One region of the Pseudomonas sp. MF09156 genome, then DNA from elsewhere that is predicted to be linked to it. Evidence: predicted binding sites of a transcription regulator. Region 1 holds the regulator's gene; the other holds the start of a gene.

The links. Region 1 encodes FliA, which starts transcription of late flagellar genes. Its sites were predicted from a motif close to CTAAAGTTTNNNNNNNNNNNGCCGNTAA; they were not measured.
Region 2: the regulator FliA is predicted to act here: its motif matches at 2,189-2,216, upstream of motA (flagellar motor stator protein MotA).

What each region holds. Positions count from the first base shown of each region.
Region 1 is NZ_JCBCUR010000001.1:1,014,037-1,017,447, forward strand. Features, by position in the region: gene flhF (flagellar biosynthesis GTPase FlhF) at 1-440, shown strand, start outside; gene fleN (flagellar synthesis regulator FleN) at 542-1,375, shown strand; gene fliA (RNA polymerase sigma factor FliA) at 1,372-2,112, shown strand; gene AC19YY_RS04890 (chemotaxis response regulator CheY) at 2,281-2,655, shown strand; gene AC19YY_RS04895 (protein phosphatase CheZ) at 2,674-3,411, shown strand, end outside.
Region 2 is NZ_JCBCUR010000003.1:200,819-204,229, forward strand. Features, by position in the region: gene rsgA (small ribosomal subunit biogenesis GTPase RsgA) at 1-129, shown strand, start outside; gene motB (flagellar motor protein MotB) at 244-1,266, opposite strand; gene motA (flagellar motor stator protein MotA) at 1,270-2,121, opposite strand; gene AC19YY_RS10050 (HDOD domain-containing protein) at 2,288-3,411, shown strand, end outside.

The DNA of each region.
Region 1 (3,411 bases):
CGCTGCTGCGCAAGCGCGTGGTGCTGATCGATACCGCCGGCCTGCAAGCCAGCGACCCGGCATTGCGCATGCAACTGGAAAGCCTGGCCGGGCGCGGGATCAAGTCGAAAAATTACCTGGTACTTGCAACAACCAGCCAGAAACAGGTTCTGACTGCTGCGTACCACAGCTACAAACGTTGTGGGCTGGCCGGTTGCATCCTGACTAAGCTGGATGAAACCGCAAGCCTGGGCGAAGTGTTGAGCCTTGCCATCAGCCATGAATTACCGGTCGCCTACCTGACCGACGGGCCGCGGATCCCGGATGACTTGCATCTGCCGCGCCGTCATCAGTTGGTCAGCCGCGCGGTCAGTGTGCAAATGCAGGACGAACCCAGTGAAGAGGCGATGGCGGATATGTTCGCCGACCTCTATCACAACCCAGCCAAGCGGGTCGGCTGAACGGCAACATGCAACACAGTGCAATGTACCTACATCGATGGTCTGCTACCGCGGCCACCCTATGTAGCCTGCGGCTAAGCAAGACAAGGTAAAGAAAGAACATGGGCAGCATGCATCCCGTACAGGTGATCGCGGTGACCGGCGGCAAAGGTGGCGTCGGGAAAACTAACGTGTCAGTGAATTTGTCCCTGGCCCTGGCAGAGCTTGGCCGCCGCGTCATGCTGCTGGATGCCGACCTGGGCCTGGCGAACGTTGACGTTCTGCTGGGACTGACGCCCAAACATACCCTGGCCGATGTCATTGAAGGCCGCTGTGAGCTGCGCGACGTGCTGTTGCAGGGGCCTGGGGGGATTCGCATCGTCCCGGCCGCCTCCGGCACCCAGAGCATGGTGCATCTGAGCCCGGCGCAGCACGCCGGCCTGATCCAGGCCTTCAGTGATATCGGCGACAACCTCGACGTGCTGGTGATCGACACTGCCGCCGGGATCGGCGAGTCCGTGGTCAGCTTCGTGCGCGCCGCGCAAGAAGTATTGCTGGTGGTCTGCGACGAACCCACCTCGATCACCGACGCCTACGCCCTGATCAAACTGCTCAACCGCGACTACGGCATGAACCGCTTCCGCGTGCTTGCCAACATGGCCCAGAGCCCGCAAGAAGGGCGCAACCTGTTCGCCAAGTTGACCAAGGTCACGGATCGCTTCCTCGATGTCGCCTTACAATACGTCGGCGCAGTTCCCTATGACGAGTGTGTGCGCAAGGCTGTGCAAAAGCAGCGTGCAGTCTATGAAGCGTTCCCTCGTTCGAAATGCGCGTTGGCGTTCAAGGCAATTGCTCAGAAGGTCGATACCTGGCCACTGCCCGCCAATCCCCGGGGGCATCTGGAGTTTTTCGTCGAGCGATTGGTGCATCAGACGAGTGCGGGACCGGTGCTATGACAGCCAGCGGCTACAACCTTTACAAAAAATCAGCGCGTGACAGCCAGGGCGAATTGATCGAGCGCTATGCGCCCCTGGTCAAGCGCATTGCCTACCACCTGCTGGCACGCCTGCCCGCCAGTGTCCAGGTCGAAGACCTGATCCAGGCGGGGATGATCGGCCTGCTCGAAGTGTCGACCAAGTACGACGCGAGCAAGGGTGCGAGTTTCGAGACGTATGCGGGTATCCGTATCCGTGGCGCGATGCTCGATGAAGTGCGTAAAGGTGATTGGGCGCCGCGTTCGGTCCACCGCAATACCCGGATGGTGAGTGACGCAATTCGCTCAATTGAAGCAAAAACCGGTCGCGACGCTAAAGATCACGAAGTTGCGGCCGAACTCCAATTGAGTCTCGACGATTACTACGGGATTTTGAACGATACCTTGGGCAGCCGCCTGTTCAGTTTCGACGACCTGCTGCAGGACGGCGAACATGAAGGGCTGCACGAGGATGGCGCGAGCGCTCACCAGGAGCCTTCACGCGACCTGGAAGATGAACGCTTCCAGGGCGCCCTGGCAGAGGCGATTGCCAATCTGCCGGAACGTGAGCGGCTGGTGTTGGCGCTGTACTACGACGAAGAGCTGAACCTCAAGGAAATCGGTGAGGTCCTGGGGGTCAGCGAATCGCGGGTCAGCCAGCTACATAGCCAATGCGCGGCCCGCTTGCGGGGGCGTTTGGGAGAGTGGCGAGCGCGCTGACAGGCAGTGTGGGGACAGTGCGAACGATAACCGCCACGGCGCAAGCCTGGCGGGAGCGGCCCGTGATGTGCCCCAGCAGTCCTTTTTGTGTAATGCCTGTTGAATGATATGGCGCGCCCAGGTGCTGGACGCGTTTAAGACTGCTTGGAGGTCGAATTGGACAAGAACATGAAAATCCTCATCGTTGATGACTTCTCAACGATGCGGCGGATCATAAAAAACCTGTTGCGTGACCTTGGGTTCACTAACACGGTCGAGGCGGATGACGGCATTACGGCGATTCCGATCCTCAACAGCGGGAGCATCGACTTTCTGGTAACCGACTGGAACATGCCTGGCATGACCGGTATCGATCTGCTGCGCCACGTGCGCGCTGATGAAAAGCTGCGCAGCCTGCCTGTGCTGATGGTGACCGCTGAAGCCAAGCGTGAACAGATCATCGAAGCCGCCCAGGCCGGGGTCAACGGCTACGTGGTCAAGCCATTCACTGCACTGGCCTTGAAAGAGAAGATTGAAAAAATCTTCGAACGCATCGGTCATTGATGCTGCCACGGGGGAGCTATGGAGCATAAAGAATCATCGCAGGCCGACTTTGAGTCGACCCTGAAAAAACATGCTCACCAACTCGTCGAAAGCCTGGAAAAAGGCCAGTTCGGCGACGCAGTGCAGTTGATCCATGAGCTCAACCAGACCCGCGACCGCGGCCTGTATCAGGAAGTGGGCAAGCTCACCCGTGAGTTGCACAGTGCGATCGTCAATTTCCAGATCGACCCGCACATGCCCCAGGCCGAGGAAATCTCGCAGATCACCGATGCCACCGAACGCCTGTCCTACGTGGTCAGGCTGACTGAGGCGGCAGCCAATCGCACCATGGACCTGGTGGAAAACGCCACACCCCTGGTGAACGGCATGGCCAATGAGGCCAAGGCGTTGAGCGCTGATTGGGGTCGCTTCATGCGGCGCGAAGTGGGTGCTGAAGAATTTCGCGAGCTGGCGCGCCGGGTCGAGGGTTTCCTGTCACGCAGCGAGCAGGAAAACCGCACGGTTTCCAGCAACCTCAATGACATCCTGCTGGCCCAGGACTACCAGGACCTGACCGGCCAGGTGATCAAGCGCGTGACCCTGCTGGTCACCGAAGTGGAAAGCAACCTGCTCAAACTGGTGCTGATGGCCGGTCAGGTCGACCGTTTTGCCGGCATCGAACACGACCGCGAAGCGATCCTCTCGGAAAAAGATCCACAAAAACACCTCGCCAAGGGTGAAGGTCCGCAGATTCATGCCGATAAACGTGAAGACGTT
Region 2 (3,411 bases), on a different contig from region 1:
CGCGACTGCAAGCACGACCGCGAGCCAGGCTGCGCCTTGCTCAAGGCCCTGGAAGACGGGCGCGTGCAGCAACAACGGATGAACAGCTATCGCTCGATCATCGCCAGCTTGCCCGAAAGCAGCTATTAAGTCGTAGGTACGCGCTTGTGTGGGACCGGGCTTCCCCGCGATGCAGACAACTCGGTGCAACTGATGCACCGAGGTGATGCTATCGCGAGCAAGCCCACTCCCACCTAAGCCGCATCAGCTACCGGCCGGGGCTTCTCCGGGAGCCTTCACCCCACCCTCGTCAAACAAATTCAGCTTCTGGCGCAGCTCATGGGCCGGCAACGGCTGCTGCTCGGGTGGCAGGGCGTTCGGGTCCACCGGGACTTCACCCGGAGCGCCCTCGCCCTGGGTCGGCACTGGCGGTGGAGTGCCCTGCTCGCCTTCGATGGCGCGCTGGGCTTTTTTGGTCAGCACCACGATGTCGATGCGCCGGTTGATCGGGTTGAATGGGTCCTGGGTATCAAACAACTGCGATGAAGCAAAGCCCACCACGCGCGCCACCTGGGTATCTGGGTAACTGCCAGCCACCAGGGCGCGGCGGGCGGCGTTGGCGCGGTTGGCGGACAGTTCCCAGTTACCGAAATCGCCCAGGCCCGAATACGGCTTGGCATCGGTATGGCCGCTGACGCTGATCTTGTTCGGCACCGCCTTGATGGTGTCGGCCATGGCCAGCAGGATGTCTTCGAAGTAGGGCTTGAGGCGCGCACTGCCAGAGTCGAACATCGGTCGATTGGCGTCATCCATGATCTGGATACGCAGGCCGTCCGGGGTGATCTCGAAGTGGATCTGATCCTTGAATTTTTGCAGTTGCGGGTTCTCGTCGACCTTGTTCTGCAGCTCTTGCAGCAACAACTCCAGGCGTTCCTGCTCGACCTGTTCGGCCATGCTCTCGACGGTCTGGCGTTCGATCGGGATGTTTTTCTGGGGCGCTTCGGTCTGGACTTCTGGGTTGATGGTGCGCTCGGGAGCCAATTCTGGCGAACCACCCAGGTCGATCACAAACGGCGTGCCACTCTCGGAGAAGCCGATGGGATCCTTGAAATAACCGGCGATGGCGATCTTCTGTTCCGGCGTCGCAGTGGACATCAGCCACAGCACCAGGAAGAACGCCATCATCGCCGTCGCAAAGTCGGCGAAGGCGATTTTCCAGGCGCCGCCGTGGTGCCCGGCAGCGAAGCGCTTGACGCGCTTGATGATGATTGGCTGGTTGTTTTCCATGGCTTAGCGACCGCGAACTGCTTGTTCCAGCTCGGCAAAGCTCGGGCGGTGCTTCGGATACAGCACCTTGCGCCCGAATTCCACGGCCAGGGACGGCGGCATACCGGAAGCCGAAGCCACCAGCGACGCCTTGATCGCTTCGTAGATATTCAGCTCTTCCTTGGCATCGTGGGCCAGGGAGGTGGCCAGCGGGCCAAAGAAACCATAGGCCGCGAGAATACCGAAGAAGGTCCCCACCAGCGCCGCGCCTACGTGCATACCGATGGCCGCCTGGTCGCCCTCGCCCAGGGACGCCATGGTCACCACGATACCCAGTACCGCCGCGACAATACCGAAACCGGGCATGCCGTCGGCGATGCCGGTCACGGCATGGGACGGGTGCTCCAGCTCTTCTTTCAAACTGAACAGCTCCATGTCGAACAGGCCTTCCAGCTCGTGCGGGGCCATGTTGCCGGAGGACATGATGCGCAGGTAGTCGCAGATGTAGGCGGTCATGCGCTCGTCCTTGAGCACGGCCGGGTACTTGGCGAAGATCGGGCTCGCTGCAGCGTCCTCGATATCCGCCTCAATGGCCATCATGCCTTCGCGGCGGCTCTTGTTGAGGATCTCGTAGACCAGGCCCAGCACTTCCAGATAGAACGTGTGGGAAAAGCGCGAGCTGAACATGCCCAGCGACTTTTTGACCACGTGCATGGTCATGTAGCCTGGGTTAGCCTGCAGGAAAGCGCCAAACGCCGCACCGCCGATGATCAGCACTTCGAAGGGCTGGATCAGCGCAGCAATTTTACCGTGGGACAGAACGTATCCGCCGAGCACGCTTGCGATGACGACGATGATGCCGATAATTTTAGCCATAGGGGATGAGTACTTGCGCCGTCGGGTTCATGGACATATTCGGAAGATCTAAAAACTCTTCTTCTACTTATCGGCAAAACTGCGCCAGACTATAGCCCGTTAAGGCGAAAAGCCAGTTCGGCCCACTCCGGGCGTGTTGACCGCAAGTGATGATCGCGCCCCAATCATGGCAAACGAAACGACAGTCCCAACTGCAAAACCCAACTCCCTGGCTGGCTGGATCAAGCGTCTGGACGAGGTGTGCCTGCCCGTCCCGCAAGCGAGCCACGTTGCGGTGTGCAAGGCCATCGGCGACAGCCGCCGTTCGTTGCGAGATATTGCGGAGCTGATGCAAGACAGCCCGGCGTTGGTCCTGAGCGTCATGCGCGAAGCCAACAACCAGGCCCACGGCAGCCTGGCAGAGCCTGCAGAAAACCTTGAAGTGGCGATCAACCGCCTCGGCCTCAAGCGCACCGAAGAACTTCTCGTGCGCCTGCCGTCGGTGCCGCTCAATGAAATCCCCGTGGCCCTGCGTCAACTGCAACTGATCAGCCAGCACGCCTCGCAACAAGCCAATGGCCTGTTCGCCAGCCGCCTGGCGCGCCTGTGGCAGGACATTCATTGGGGCAGCCTGCTGTTTCTCTCGCCGCTGTGGCCGATGGCCGTGGCCTACCCAAAGCTTTTGGAAGAATGGGAACTGCGGGTGATCCACAAGGGCCAATCGGCACGCAAGGTCGAGCAGGAACTGTTCGGCGTGCGCCTGCTGGAACTGTGCCTGGGGCTGACCGAGGCCTGGCGCTTGCCGATCTGGGTGTCCCAGGGCTACCAACTGCTGCTCAAGGAACAACGCTTGCTGGTCAAGGCCCTGCACATCGCCCGCGATGAAGCGCCCTTGAGCCAGCAGCAAAAACTCGATGACGACCCAGCGCTGCGGCGCTGGCTGAACCAGCCGGCCAACACCGTGCTGCTGGCCAATGGCATGGCGCTGGCAGCGCAGGAGTCCTGGACCTGCCCGCACACCCAGCGCTGGCAGTACCTCACCGCACTGTACCTGCAACAACCGCTGGCCGATGTGCAGCAACAGGTGCACCAGCAGGCAGCCATCAGCGCCCGCCATACCTTGACCGCCGGTCTCTGGCACCCAGCGTTGGCACTGATCTGGCCGTGGCATGTGCAGCGGGTGCATCGCGGCCTGCTGCCAGCACCGCCGCCCACCGCCGAATCCCTGGCGGTCTGGCGCAAGCGCTGCAGCGAACTGTTGGTGGAGCCCAGCCGCTTCGCCAACGCCATGCACCTGACCACCTGTGCCAA